DNA from 2 places in the Arthrobacter sp. G119Y2 genome. Region 1 is predicted to be linked to the other one. Evidence: riboswitches for the same ligand, from Rfam matches in the RefSeq annotation. Region 1 holds a riboswitch; the other holds the start of a gene.
The links. Region 1 has a riboswitch for cyclic di-AMP ahead of WKB88_RS16655 (M23 family metallopeptidase). Riboswitches for the same ligand answer to the same signal wherever they lie in the genome.
Positions count from the first base shown of each region.

Region 1 (7,159 bases):
ATGGTGGGATGGCCCGGGCGCATGGCGATGCCGTTGATCAGCATTTCCGCGTCCATGTCCTCCAGTGCCTGCCGGAGGTGGTCCGCCTCGGACCTGCCGGTGCCGCCTGTGGTGATGAGGACGTCGCCGGAGGACATGGCGATGGACGTTTCATCCGTGGCATCGGTGCTCAGGGCGGCCACCACGTCCTCGTAGCGGTCGGACAGGCGCCTGACGACGTCCATCCGGCCGCCCAGCATCGTGACCAGCTGCGGCAGCTGCGGCCCGAAAGTATCCCTGACCTGGCCGGATTCCGGGATACCGTACTCAATGACCTCATCACCGGTGAGCAAAAGCGACACGCGCGGCGCACGGAGCACCGGCAGGGTGTCGTGCCCGCACACTGCGGCCAGGGCGATGTGCGCAGGATTCAGCAGTGTGCCGCGCCTGATCGTCACTTCCCCGGCTGCTGCCTCTTCCCCGGCGGGACGGATGTGTTCGCCGGTCCGGGGCTCATCGCTGCGGGCAGATTCGCTGAGGGACAGCACCGGGCTGTCTCCTCCGGAGAGGATCCCGCTTTCCGAGCGCAGCACGCTGTGCGCTCCGGCGGGAATCACGCCGCCGGTCAGGATGGCGACGGCCTGACCCGGCTGCAGCGGCCGGCGTCCGGACTCCTTGTGGATCTGCCACCGTTCCGTCTTGGGTTCCTGATGCGTCACCAGCCGCCACGGCGGGGCACCGGCCACGGCCCAGCCGTCCATCGCGGACGAGGCATAGTGCGGGACCGGCTGCAGGGCGGTGATGTCCTCGGCCAGCACCTGTCCCAGTGCTTCGGCCAGGGGAACAGTTTCATAGGGCAGCGGCCGGCCCGCCGAGAAAGCCAGGCTGCGCGCCTGTGCCCAGGGCGAGTTGGGCTGCAGCGGAAGTATCACGGGAGTGGAATTGTCAGTTGTCATTGAAGTCTCCGGTTTCGCCGTAGTTCTTGCATTCGCGTGCCGCCACGCGCATTGCTGCGCCCATGGCGACGGCGTCGTCTGCCTGTCCGCTGCCCGCCGCCAATCCTGCCGCGAACCCGGCCACAAAGGTAGTCAGCGGAGCAGCGGGACGGACCACCGAGTGCGCGGCGGCGGATGCCAACTGCAGCACTGCGTCGACGTCCACCGCGGTTCCTTCCAGCTCCAAGGCGGTCAGCAACCGGCCGCACCACGCTTCGAGTTGTTCTTCCTGGCTTGCCATTTCCTGCTCCTTAAGCTGGCCTTCTCCCACACGCCGGGCCTTAGATGTCTGCGGGGCGGCCGGTTTCCACCGACCATCGCCGGGCGTCCTCCCACGTGTCGATATCAGCCGTGCTGTGGGCGGGCACCGCAACGTCCCTCCTCTGCACCCTAGCAAGGAGCCTCTTCATCGAGAGATTTTCCAGCCCGCCAGGCCTGTCGTGCTGCCGTACCGCCGCACCCAAATCAGCGGTCAGATACAGTGCGGCCAACGGCTGCGCCCGGCCGGATTCGTCAACCGCCATCAGTGACCGGGGTTGCTCTCCCTCCATTGCGCAGCCCTGGGAATCGGCGGCCGCGGCAGCCAGCAGCGTACCGACAGCGGCACCGATAAACGGCATGTCGCAGGCAAGAACCAGTGTCCAGCCCGGCGGCGGCCTGCCGATGCGGGCATCAAGCGCCGACAGCGCAGTCGAGGCTGCTGCCACCGCTGCCGCCGGCCCGGAGAACGGCGGGTCCTCCCGCACCAGCAGGGCGTCCGCACCGGCGCCGGCGACAGCCGCGGACAGGCTCTCGGGACCGGCGACGGCTACCGCTGAAGCCGCAGCCGCAGCATCCAGGGCAACGCCCAACAAGGTACGGCCGGACACCTGCAGCAGCGCTTTGGGCGTCCCGTCCAGCCGCGAAGACCTTCCGCCGGCCAGGATAATGGCGTTGAAGCAGGGCAATTCCCCGTTGACGTCAGGCATCAGGCTGCTGTGCCGGCGTCCAGGAACTGGTTCCACTGCGGCGCCGGACGTTCAAGTTCACGGATTTGCCATCTCGCGCCCCGCGGAGGCTGGGGGCGGAACCTCAGCTGCCATCCCATCTGGCTGAGTGTCCGGTCGCCCTTGGCATTGTTGCAGCGCAGGCAGCAGGCGACCATGTTCTCCCAGCTGTCCCCTCCCCCTCGTGACTTGGGCAGGACATGGTCCACTGTCGAGGCGGCTTTCCCGCAGTAGGCGCACTGGTGACCGTCGCGTCGCAGGACCCCGCGCCGGGTTGCCGCCGTGCCTTCCCGATACGGGATCTTCACATACCGGTGCAGCAGGATCACGGAGGGCCGGGGAAGGATTTCGGTGGGGCCCACCACCGGGTCGCCGCTCTCCGCGACAACGCTGGCTTTGCCGGAAAGCACCAGCACCAGTGCCCGGCGGAAGCTCACTACCGCCAGCGGCTCGTAGCCGGCATTCAAAACGAGAGTGCGCATGCAATTCCTCTTCGCATGCCGGTCCGTCGGCGGAGCAGTCCACCGACGGAGGAGGACGATACTTCGGATGATATGGAAAAGAGTATGCCCCGATCCGGGTCTTGGCCATTTCCCGCGGCAGTACGGGGCTTAAACGGCTCAAGGGCCCTCCCCGAAGGAAGAACCCTTGACGGCCGGTGATGGAACCGGCGGTACAGCTGGTGGCGGAGTGCCTATCCGACCCGGATGTATACGCCTCCGGAGCCCAGCTCGGCCGGTGCTACGACAGTCGAATTGCCGTTGAAACCACCGTGGATCGCCTGGCCGTTACCGATGTAGACAGCGATGTGGGCCATGCCCATGCCTCCGTCGGCGTAGTAGATCAGGTCGCCCGGGACGGCCTGAGAAGCGCTCACGGTGCTGCCCAGGGACAGGTAGCCTGCAGGCCAGTCGTGGAAGCTGATGCCGGCTGCAGCAAGCGAGTTTGTCGCCAGCATGGTGCAGTCCTGCGAGACGCCAAGCTGCGCGTAGGCCGCTGCGGCAATGATCGCAGCCGTCCCCGAGGAGGCGGCGGGGGCTTCCTGAGCAGCAGCGCCGGATGCGGCGGGTGCCACAGCGGCTTCCGTCGATTCCAGTGCCGGGGCTGCGGTCTGCTGTGTTGCTGCGTCCAGCTCTGCGCCGCTCTGTGCCTGCACTGCAATTTCCGGCTGCGGTGCAGCAACAGGTGCCTGGATAACGCCGGCCGCTGCGGGGCGGTCGAAGTTCACCGTGGCGGTGTGGGGCACCGTCAGCGGCGCGGCAGCAGTCAGATCGAGGGTGCTGGTCTGGACGTCGCGAGCCAGTTCGGATCCGGAGGCGTTAGCCGCGACGCCGGTGCTCAGGACAAGTCCTGATGCGGCGACAACGACAGCTGCCTGGCGTCCTACGGTTCCGGCGTTGGCGGTTACGGCCTGGGCCAGCGCCGTCAGCGGTGCGGTGCGTTCTACCGGCGCCCGGTGGCGGGCGCGCTCAAGTGTTGATGACATGTTGGTGCAATCTCCGTTATCTGGCAGCTGCGCTTAGCTGACGCGGACGAAGCTTGCGCCGCCCAGGTAGGAGAGCGGGTGCAGAACGGTGTTCATACCGTTGAAGCCGCCGCTGATGACCTGGCCGTTGCCCACGTAAATGGCTACGTGGCCGGCAGTGATGACGAGGTCGCCGGGCTCAGGCGAGCCGACAACGGAGCCGTAGGCGTAGAACTGTGCCGGTGCGAGGTCGCCAACGGACTTGCCGATGGAACGCAGTGCCTTCTCGACCATGGCGGTGCAGTCCTGGGCGACGCCGATCTGGCCGTAGGCGGAAGCCACGAGGGCTGCGCCAACGCCGCTGGCAGCGGGTGCCGGAGCCGGAGCGGGTGCTGCCGGTGCGGGGGTGTTGGCTGCGGGGGCTGCAGCGGGCGCGGTGTAGGCGTTGCTGCTCACGGCGGCCTGCTGGGTCTGTACGGCAGCAGCCTGCTTGGCCTGCTGGGCCTGAGCGGCAGCCTGCTCCTGGGCAACTGCGGCGGCGGCGGCAGCGGCTTCCTCAGCTGCAACCTGTGCGCGGTAGTCCGCACCGGAAACAGAGGAAACGGACTGAAGCGTTGCCAGTTCGAACGGCGCCTGTGCCGACACCGAAACGGCTCCGGTGGAGGTGACTGCGCTGAGCGGAGTGGCTTCGAGGGCCTGGCGTTCGGTGCTGACGGCTGCCTGGGCGGGCAGGCCCGCTGCGAGGACGAGGCCGGAAGCGGCGACGACGACGGCGGCCTGGCGGCCAATGGATCCAGCGTTGGAGGTAACGGCCCGGGATAGTGCTGAAATCGGGCTCGTCTGAGTGGTGACCGCGCGACGGCGGCCGTGAGCTACTGATGACACAAGTTTGCCTCTCCCAATGCCTACGAGGTGAGCTGTCGGATTCGGATGGGAGTCACCCGGCTGCTGGACCGTAAGGCCCGTGCAACTTAACCCCTAGGGCTTCTTGCGAAACCCGAATGTGGTTCCCCCGCCTCTGCCATGCGATGTAGCGAACGGATCTCAAACAGTGGCAGAGCTCGGCGATCTGTTCGAGAGTGCCCGATCTTTGGCCGATCAGGCACGAGGAAGAGCGTACAACAACATTTGCTTAATGTCACGTTCCGGTCACGGAATGGTTATCCTGCGGTCACAACCAACCGAGCGGATCGACAACTTCCCCGTTAACCATGACCTCGAAGTGCAGATGGCAGCCCGTGGAGGCGCCTGTGGTGCCGCTGGCACCAACCAGGTCTCCGCGTTCCACGCTCGCTCCCACACCCACCGCGAGGTTGGACATGTGGTTGTAGGTGGTCTCCACGCCGTTGCCGTGATCCACGACAATCCGGTTACCGCCCCCGCCGGCGTGCCAGCCGGCGAAGGTAACGGTGCCGGAAGCGGCAGCGGTGACATCCGTGCCGCAGGCTGCTGCGAAGTCCTGGCCGCGGTGCAGCTCCCCGGCGCTGCCGGTGATGGGGCTGACCCGGTAGCCGAAACCGGAGGTTTGAACCAGGTCCGCAGCCAGCGGAGTGGCAAGAGTGCCCTTCGCGGCACCTGCGGCTATCTCCGTGCCCGAGGCCACCACTACTTGGCGCAGCTTCGCATCCGGATCAAACTTGCTGCTCAGCGCAGCGCGCTCGAAGTCAACGCTGGCGTTGGGATCAGCGGAAACCACTACAGCTTCCTCGACGGCGGCAGGCTGCATCTCCTGGACCGGTTCGCTGACGGCTGCGGTGGTGGGAAGGGCCACGGTAAGGATCAGGCCCGATGTTGCTGCGGTGATGGCGACCTTCTGTGCTGCATCACCGATGGAGTTCGATTTGGTTTCAGCCCGGCGGCGGCCTGAGGCCTGTCCGTTCCGGGGACGCGGGGCGGTAGCCGGAGCAGACGCGCGGCGTCTGCCCGGGGCAGCGTGCTTCGACAAGATATACCTCTCTCATATGCCTGCGAAGTTAGCTGTCGGATTCGAGTAGAGAAACTCGGCCCCACACTCGGCACAGTGCGCCTGTAAGCGGCTGTGTGCTGATGCTGGAGGCTTCACCCCAAGGCAGCCTCGGCTGCCAGTTGATGGGTCCTCCGCCCCTGCCTGAACGGTCTGTAGTTCCGGGCCAGTGGCAGGGTTCGGCGGAAGGCCCGGATAACGGTGCTATTTCAACGTCAGTAAGTCACTATAAGGGACGGCGGCCAAAAGAGACCATTCCGTTATCCGGCGGTGGACACAAACACGTGTGAGGCGACCTCTGGAGGAAGCTCCAGGGCTCCTTCGATGCCCGGCACCCGCACCGATATGTAGCCCGCCACCACCTCGGCCGTGAGCTCGGCCCCGGGGCGCAGCCCTGCCTCGTCCAGCTGGGTCAGCAGCTCCGGTTCCACCTGCACCGGCTCGGCCAGCCGGACCAGGGTCAGCTTGGTTCCGGGCTCGGCGGCGGCCACTGCGGCAACGAGGTTTGTAACCCCGTGGTGGAACAGCTCGGCGGCCGTGCCGCCGATTCCTTCCAGTCCCGGGATGGGATTGCCGTACGGAGATTCGGTGGGGTGTCCCAGCAGTTCATAGAGCCGGCGTTCAACCCGCTCGCTCATGACGTGTTCCCACCGGCAGGCCTCGTCGTGGACATAGGCCCAGTCCAGGCCGATCACGTCCGCAAGGAGCCGTTCAGCCAGCCGGTGCTTGCGCATCACCTCGGTGGCGCGCCGCCGGCCCAGCTCGGTGAGCTCCAGATGCCGGTTGCCGGAAACCACCACGAGCCCGTCCCGTTCCATCCGGCCGATGGTCTGGGACACCGTTGGCCCGGAGTGCCGCAGCCGTTCCGCGATCCGGGCCCGGAGAGCGACAATGTTCTCTTCCTCGAGCTCAAGGATGGTGCGCAGATACATCTCAGTTGTGTCGATGAGGTCCGTCATGACAGGCCGCTCCTATTACTCGTGCGGAAGATTACTCGTGCGAAAGATTCAGGAGAACAACGGCGGACACCGCCGCCGGAGGTCATTATTGCCCCTTACGTTAGCTTATTTGTACAGAGTGCAGATAATTCCGCCCACCGCTGGACCGCCCGCAACCGTCGGTCACGAATGGCTGGGAAACCGGCCGGTGGGGCAGAATGGAAAGGCACATCAGAGCACCCTGCCTACCGCTTGGAGCGATTACCCATGGGCGAAACCGCCGCGCTTAAGATCCCCGCTGAACTCCTTCCACTGGACGGCCGGTTCGGAGCCGGCCCCTCCAAGGTGCGTCCGGAGCAAATGGAGGCCCTGGCACGCGCCGGAGCCAACCTGCTGGGCACTTCGCACCGGCAGGCTCCCGTCCGGAACCTGGTCGGCAGCATCCGAGAGGGACTCTCGAGCCTGTTCCGCGCTCCCGAGGGCTATGAGGTCGTGCTGGGCGTCGGCGGCTCCACTGCCTTCTGGGACGTGGCTTCCTTCGGCCTGGTGGACAACAAGGCCCAGCACCTGTCCTTCGGCGAGTTCGGTTCCAAGTTCGCAGCCGCCACCAATAAGGCGCCCTTCCTGGCGGCTTCCTCCATCATCAAGGCCGAGCCCGGCACGCGCCCGGATCCGGCGGCCGAAGCCGGCGTCGATGTCTACGCCTGGCCGCAGAACGAGACCTCCACAGGTGTCGCCGCGCCGGTGCGCCGCGTGGAAGGGGCCGACGACGGCGCCCTGATCCTGGTCGATGCCACCTCCGCTGCGGGCGGACTGGACGTGGACCTCGCCGA
Region 1 covers NZ_JBBPFS010000009.1:77,512-84,670, forward strand. Annotated here, with positions in the region: gene WKB88_RS16625 (molybdopterin molybdotransferase MoeA) at 1-935, opposite strand, end outside; gene WKB88_RS16630 (DUF6457 domain-containing protein) at 925-1,215, opposite strand; gene mobA (molybdenum cofactor guanylyltransferase) at 1,256-1,942, opposite strand; gene WKB88_RS16640 (HNH endonuclease) at 1,942-2,442, opposite strand; gene WKB88_RS16645 (NlpC/P60 family protein) at 2,655-3,446, opposite strand; gene WKB88_RS16650 (NlpC/P60 family protein) at 3,480-4,310, opposite strand; cyclic di-AMP (ydaO/yuaA leader) riboswitch at 4,314-4,471, opposite strand; gene WKB88_RS16655 (M23 family metallopeptidase) at 4,597-5,370, opposite strand; cyclic di-AMP (ydaO/yuaA leader) riboswitch at 5,373-5,583, opposite strand; gene WKB88_RS16660 (metal-dependent transcriptional regulator) at 5,649-6,347, opposite strand; gene serC (phosphoserine transaminase) at 6,594-7,159, shown strand, end outside.

Region 2 (7,159 bases), on a different contig from region 1:
GGGGCATCTACGTGCCCGCGCTGGTGCTATCCGCTCTGGGAAACCCGGCGGACCGGGTGGAAGGCCTGGACCGCGGCGCCGAGGACTATCTGGCCAAGCCCTTCGACATTGACGAACTGCTGGCCCGGCTCCGGGTGCTGCGGCGCCGGAATGTTCCCCGCACGCCTGCCCTGCCCGTGCCCGGCGGAGTCCTGGATACCACCGGACGTACCGTGACCACCGACTCGGGCGAGGTGGTGGTCCTCTCCGACCGCGAAGGTGCCCTCCTGGAACAGCTGGCACGCCGCCCCGCGCAGGTCTTTCCGCGCGCTGACCTCCTGGACGCCGTGTTCCCGGACGCGGACGACGACGGCGTGGTGGACACGTACGTCCACTACCTTCGGCGGAAGCTGGGCAAGGGCATCGTGCTGACGGTGCGCGGCATCGGATACCGGCTCGGAGCTCGGACGTGAAGCACCCCGGGGGCAACCCGGAAGATGCCGAGCTGACGCGCGCGTCGCTGCGCTTGGCCGTCCAGTTCACGGTCCTGGTTGTGGTGCTGCTGGGCCTGGCCGCGGGGCTGGTGTACGGACTGGTATCCACGCAGACCCGGGAAGCTGCGGAACAGACACTGTCCTCGGCCGCACAGTCCGATTCTCCGCGGGAGGCTCCGCTGGATGTCTTCCTGGCCGTGTACGACGACGGCCGGCTGGCTGTTTCCCGCAACATGCCTTCGGGGCTGCCGGATGAGGAGGCGCTGGCCGAAGTGGCTGAGACCGGCGTCGCCCGCCGGGATACCGTGACCGCCGGGGACCGCACCTACGAGGTCCTGACCACCCGCCGCGGCCGCGACGTAGTCCAGGCGGCCGTTGACACGCGTGAATCCACCGAACAGCTCCGGCGCCTGGCCGTGGCACTGGTGGTTTCCGTGGCGGCGGCGGGGCTGGTGGCCGGAGCGGTCTCTGCCCTGGCGGCGCGCGCAGCGATGCGTCCCATGGCCGAAGCGCTGGCGCTGCAGCGCCGTTTTGTTGCGGACGCCAGCCACGAACTGCGGACTCCGCTGACGCTGCTCAGCACCCGGGCGCAGCTGCTGCGGCGCCGGCTCGTGTCCGACGCCGCCGGGCCGGCGCCCCAATCCAACGCTGACGGCAGCGGGGGCCGGCCGGACCAGGAAGCGGTGCAGGCGGCCGACGACGTCGTGGCCGACACCAAGGTGCTGACCGGGATTCTGGAGGACCTGCTGATGGCTGCCGATCCCCGGCAGACCGGGCCGGCGGAACCGGTGAACCTGGTTGTGCTGGCGGAATCAGCGGTGGCGTCGCTGCAGCCCGAAGCCAGGCGCCGCGATCTGTTCCTGGAGCTGGATACTCCGGCGCCGGAGGTTATTGTTCTCGGCGGTCAGTTTGCCCTGCAGCGGATCTTCACGGCTCTGGGGGCCAACGCGTTGGACTATGCCAGATCACTCGTGCGGGTTTCCGTGCGACCCAGCGGCAGGGAAGCAGTGATCAGGGTTATGGACGACGGTCCCGGCTTTCCACCCGGATTCAGCCGGCAGGCCTTCGAACGGTTCGCCTCTACCCGGAACCAGGCCCGGAAGCCAGCCGGGGACCCCGCCGAAAAGGATGGCCGAACCGCTGAATCGGGACCGTCGCGCGGCGTAGAAACGTCAGCAGAGCCGCGGCACTACGGGTTGGGCTTGGCCCTGGTCGCAGAAATAGCATCCCGTTACGGCGGCAGCGTCCGCGCACTGCCTGCCGCGGGCGGTGCGGGCGGAGCGGGCGGTGCGGGCGGAGCGGGCGGAGTGGTGGAAGTCCGGCTGCCGCTGGCCGGAAAGCGGCCCTAAGAATCCTCGAAGAATCTGATCCGAAAATGGATGCGTAAGCAACCCACTATTCGGAGGTGAAAACCACTATGGCAATCCGGGACAAGGCCAGGGGACCGCTTGGCTGGATTCTCGGCGTCGTCGGGGCCCTGGCACTGCTGGTTGGTTCTTTCTTCGCCGGCATGGCTACCGCGGATTCCCCGGCGGATCAGGAACAGGCCTCGGTGACCGAGCAGCAGGACGAGGGCACGGAGAACAACACCGAGACGGAAGACTCGGACACCAGGCCCGACCGCGGTCCGCGTTCCGACGAAGACAACGGCGGTTCGGACTCTGAGGCGGACGCCGACAGCGAACCGGATGCGGATGACCGTGATGAGAAGTCCGGCGAGAAGCCGGACAAGGGCTCCCGGGACAGCGACACTGAGATGGGCCGCCCGGACCAGGACCAGGACGCGGATCAGGGCCGGCACGGACACCATGACGGCCACCGCGGCGGCGGCAACGGTCCGGACGACGACGGCGGGCCAGGCGCCGATAACGACGGCCGCGCGGAGGAGGACGACGCCCGGGAACAGGACGAGCCTGCCGCCTGAGGACCGTCAGACCCAAAGGCAGCCAACTCCATCCAGACCGCCAACTGAACAAAAGCCAGCTGAACGAGAATTCAACTGAGACATTCCAACTGAGACATTCCAACTGGGACATTCCAACTGGGACGAGAAAAGGAACGCCCGGCCAATGGCCGGGCGTTCCTTTTGGTTTCACCGAAGGTTTGGGACGTTCGCTTCCCGCCCCTGCGGTAAATCTAGTGCTGCGTGATTACGCTACGCGGTAGTACGCGGCACCGGAACCGACGTTAGCGCTCTGCTGAACAGTCTGGTTGCCGTTCCATCCGCTGTGGATGGCTTGGCCGTCGCCGATGTAGATAGCGATGTGGGCAAAGCCCATGCCGCCGTCGGCGTAGTAGATGATGTCGCCGGGCATCGGGTCAGAGACCGGGGTTCCGTAGGCAGCAAGCTGCGCGGGGGCCAGGTCGCCAACTGAGTGGCCTGCTGCCCGGAGGGCAACTTCCACCAGCACGGTGCAGTCCTGCATTGCACCCATCTGGGAGAAGGCGGAGTTCAGCATGGTCTGGTTGGTGCCGGTAACAGCTGCGCCGGCTGCGGGAGCAGGAGTCACCGAGGAGGCCTGGGTGCTGATGCTGCCGAAGTCTGCAGTCTCTGCAGCGGCGGCCGGAGCGGCGTAAGCAGCTGCCGGTGCAGCTGCAGCAACGGGAGCTGCTGCTGCGGCGCCGCCGGCGTACGTGATGACGTCACCGGGGTAGATGATGGATTCCAGCGCAAGGCCGTTCTGCGCCAGGATGTCGTTCAGGTTGACGCCGTATGTGGCGGCAATCTTGCCGAGCGTGTCGCCGGCCTGAACAACGTGGGTGGAGCCCGAAGCTGCGGGAGCTGCTGCCGGAGCGGCAGCAGGAGCAGCAACGGCGGCAGGTGCGCTGTAGGACTCGGCTGAGTCGTTGGCGATGACACCGGCAGAAGCCGGAGCTGCCATGCCGAGCATCAGGCCGGAACCTGCTGCCACAACGGCAGCGGTGCTGCCGATGGTGCGTGCTTTGCCGCTGGTGGAGTTCGCAATTGCGGCCCACATTCCGGCGGTCTCGGCACGGTGGCGTCCACGAGTGTTATTGAAAGACATTGAGTTACCTCTCCCGATACCTGCGAGGTGAGCTGTCGGATGCGGATGGGAGTCACCCGGTCAGCCGTAGAAAATCTTTGGCTGACTTAACCCCAAGGATTCAAAGGAACCCGTTTGTGGTTCCCCCGCCTCTGCCGAAGTGTGAATATCTGTGGACCTTGGCCAGCGGCAGAGCTAGGTAACAAGCCAAGGGAGCCGCTTCAGATAACGGCACGACCACTACGCTACAAGACGATTACGGGAGGATAACTATTTAGTAACGGACCTCGCAGTACCGTGTGAGTGGCGCCTCTTTATGCTAGGCGTGGGCCGTGACACTATGGGCCGCGCCTGCGCCTCTCCGGTCCGGTTAGTTCGTCTGGCGGATCACGTTGGCAACGGCGAAGTTGCCGAATCCCTGCAGGAGGTCGCCGGGCGCCAGCCTCACATCGCGCGCCATTCCCGCGCCCTTCAGAACGGCACCGCGCTTCTCCGGCGGGCTGGACCGGTAATCCCCGCCGTCGGCAAGGACCACGGAATCAGCCTCGACAGCTCCCAGGATCTGCGAGCCGGAACCGAGCACGGACCGCCCCGTCACCACGGGGCCGTTAGCCAGCCGGGCGCTGTCGCCGACCGCAACGGCATCTGCCCGGCCGGCTTTGAGCTGCACGCTGCCGGGGCCCAGCGTAATGTCGGACCCCAAAAGGATCATCCCGCCGTGTTCGGCGGAGACATAAGCCCCCGGGTAAAAGACATTGCGGTGGCCGATCACGCAGGAGCTCTCATTGTCGGCCTGAAGTACGACGCCGGGATAAAAAACATTTCCTTCGCCCAGCTGTACTTTTGCGGAAATCAGCGTTGATGACGGATCCAGGATCTGCTGCGTAGTACAAAGCTGCAGAACTTCCGCGACGGTGAGGAATCCAAAATCCTGGCGAATACTGTCGGCATCTGTTCGCTGAGGAGCTGGCATCTTCTTCTCTTTCTTCGTCATCTGGCCGGAACGCAAAGATCAGCGGGAACCGGGAGCACTCCTAGCCTACCCGCCCCTGCGCGTGCGCCGCCGCTTGGGAACCCCGGGGAGTGCGGGCAGCGCGCAAATTTCATACACCAGACTCATATCGTGCTTAGGACCTAATGCGCCATGATGGGACCGGGAAAAACATTTACCGGACGGGTAGGGAATGCGCGCATGAGCCAAAGAGCCGCCGGGACGGTTTTGGAGACCGCGCAACTCACTCTGGAACCGCTGCACCCGGAGCATGCTCCGGAAATGGTGCAGGTCCTGGCACCTCCGGGACTTTATGAATTCACCGGCGGACTGCCGCCCGGCCTGGAAGTGCTGACTCACCGCTACATCCTCCAATCAGGCGGAGATCCGTCGGGGGCACAATTATGGTTGAACTGGGTTTTCCGGACTCGGAATACCGGATCCGCCGCGGGTTTTGTCCAGGCAACGGTCGATGCCGGCAGCTCGACGGCGGATCTCGCCTGGGTAGTGGGTGAGGAACATCAGGGTCGAGGCTATGCCACGGAAGCAGCGCAGGCCATGGTGGACTGGCTCATCCGGCAGGGCGTGGTCCGGTTTTCCGCCAGCATCCACCCCGCAAACGTTCCCTCCGCCGCGGTAGCCGCCCGTCTTGGGCTCACACGCACCGGCCTGCTTGATCCGGACGGTGAGGAGATCTGGAAGCTGAACTAGGACCGCAGGTACGCCAGGGTGGCGAGGACCCGGCGGTGGCCACTGTCTGACTGGGCCAGCCCCAGCTTCGCAAAGATATTGCCGATGTGCTTGCTGACAGCAGTCTCCGAAACGGAAATGGCCGAAGCAATGGCCGTGTTGCCCAGCCCCTCGGCAACCAGTCCCAGAACTTCGAACTCCCGGGGAGTCAGGGACCTGATGGGGTCCCGGGTGCTGCGCCGGCTGAACAGCTGGGCGATGACTTCTGGATCCATCACCGTTCCCCCGGAGGATACGCGCCGCAGGCCGTCAACAAATTCCCCGACGTTGCCCACGCGTTCCTTCAGCAGGTAGCCCACACCCTGGGCCCCGGAGGCCAGCAGCCTGCTGGCGTAGCGGTCCTCAACGTAGGCGGAAAGGACCAGAACGGGAAAGTCGGGCACCCGCGCACGCAACTCCAGGGCTGCTTTCAGCCCTTCGTTGGTGAAGGTGGGCGGCATGCGCACATCCAGCACCGCACCGTCTGCCCCGCCCGGCTCGAAGGCTGCCAGCAGGTCATCGGCGTTGTCCCAGGAACCCACGACGTCGAATCCTTCGCCCCGGAGCAGCAGTTCCAGTCCGGCGCGCAGCAGCGCATCATCCTCGGCTATTAGAAGGCGCACGGCAGTTCCACCCTGACTTTCGTGGGCCCGCCAGCCGGACTGGCCAGCACCAGCCTGCCGCCAAACGCCGCGGCCCGGCGGGCAATCCCGGCAAGCCCGGTTCCGGAGCCCTCGGCAGCATCAACCGGTCCCACCCGCGCGCCTCCGCGCCCGTCGTCGTTCACCTGTATCACCAGGACATCCTCCCGAGGAGTTGATTCGGTGTGCAGCACCACGTCGATCCGTGACGCGTCGGAGTGCTTCGCCGCATTGGTCAGGGCCTCGGCAAGGACAAAATAAGCAGCTGATTCCACCGCCGCCGGGGCACGCTCCAGCCCGTGCACGTCCAGGGAGCAGGGGATGGGGGAGCGGCTGGTCAGCGCCGAGGCCGCACCGCCCAGGCCCAGCTCGTCCAGGACCGGCGGATAGATGTCATGCACGGCAGCCCGCAGGCCGGCCAGCGCTTCGGACGCGGCATCCTGGGCGCGGCCAATGAAGGGCACGGCGGCGGCCGGGTCGGTCTCGGCAGCACGCTGCGCGAGCCCCAGCATCATGACGACGCCGACCAGCCGGTTCTGCGCGCCGTCGTGCAGTTCCCGCTCAATGCGGCGCAGCTCCGCGGCGTGCGCAGTGAGAGCACTGGCCCGGGCTGCGGAGAGCTCGGAAATGCGCTGCGACAGGTCGGCATAGCGGCGGGGCGAGAGGATGGCGAGAGTTCCCTCGCTGATTCTCCGGGCCATCCACGGAAGCAGAATCCAGGCGGCAACCCCGTACGCCGCTCCAAGCAGCATGGTCAGGACGGCATCACCCCAGCTGCGGATGGCGATGGTCAGCTCCAGCGGCGACTCCGGAGGGAACAGGGGCCAGAACGGGGCGGCCGCTATATACAGCACGGAGCCCAGGGGCAGCACCAGGGCCAGGATGCCTGCCAGCAGGGCAAAGGCACTGTGGAACAGAAGCCAGGACAGGTCGCGTTTGGACTCCGGAGCGCTGAGCAGGGCCGCCAACTGGGCGAAGGAATACCGGCCGGAGAGCCGGCGCCGTTCAAAGGGAACCACAGCCGCAGCGAATCCGGCGGCCCGTCCCTGCGCCCGGGCGGCAAGCCGGTCCAGGACCTCCAAGAGGCCGGGAACCGCATACAGCCCGACGCCGAGGGCGATGAACGGAAGCAGCACCAGCCCGGCAACCAGGATTCCCAGCGAGCCCAGCCAGTAGCCGGCCTCGCGCAGGAGGAAAGCCGCATCCCGTAGGCGGGTCTGCAGGCTGGCACGGCTGGGGAGTCTCACCTGATGAATTATGCCCGAGGGTCCGGACAGTGTCGGTATAGCCAGCTATACCCCAAACCGGGCTGTTGGCTGT
Region 2 covers NZ_JBBPFS010000001.1:531,649-538,807, forward strand. Annotated here, with positions in the region: gene WKB88_RS02535 (response regulator transcription factor) at 1-452, shown strand, start outside; gene WKB88_RS02540 (sensor histidine kinase) at 449-1,822, shown strand; gene WKB88_RS02545 (hypothetical protein) at 1,879-2,397, shown strand; gene WKB88_RS02550 (LysM peptidoglycan-binding domain-containing protein) at 2,624-3,499, opposite strand; cyclic di-AMP (ydaO/yuaA leader) riboswitch at 3,503-3,653, opposite strand; gene WKB88_RS02555 (hypothetical protein) at 3,849-4,451, opposite strand; gene WKB88_RS02560 (GNAT family N-acetyltransferase) at 4,671-5,180, shown strand; gene WKB88_RS02565 (response regulator transcription factor) at 5,177-5,821, opposite strand; gene WKB88_RS02570 (sensor histidine kinase) at 5,809-7,086, opposite strand.
Region 2: linked by a shared signal. The riboswitch ahead of WKB88_RS02550 (LysM peptidoglycan-binding domain-containing protein) and the one ahead of WKB88_RS16655 (M23 family metallopeptidase) in region 1 are both predicted to bind cyclic di-AMP.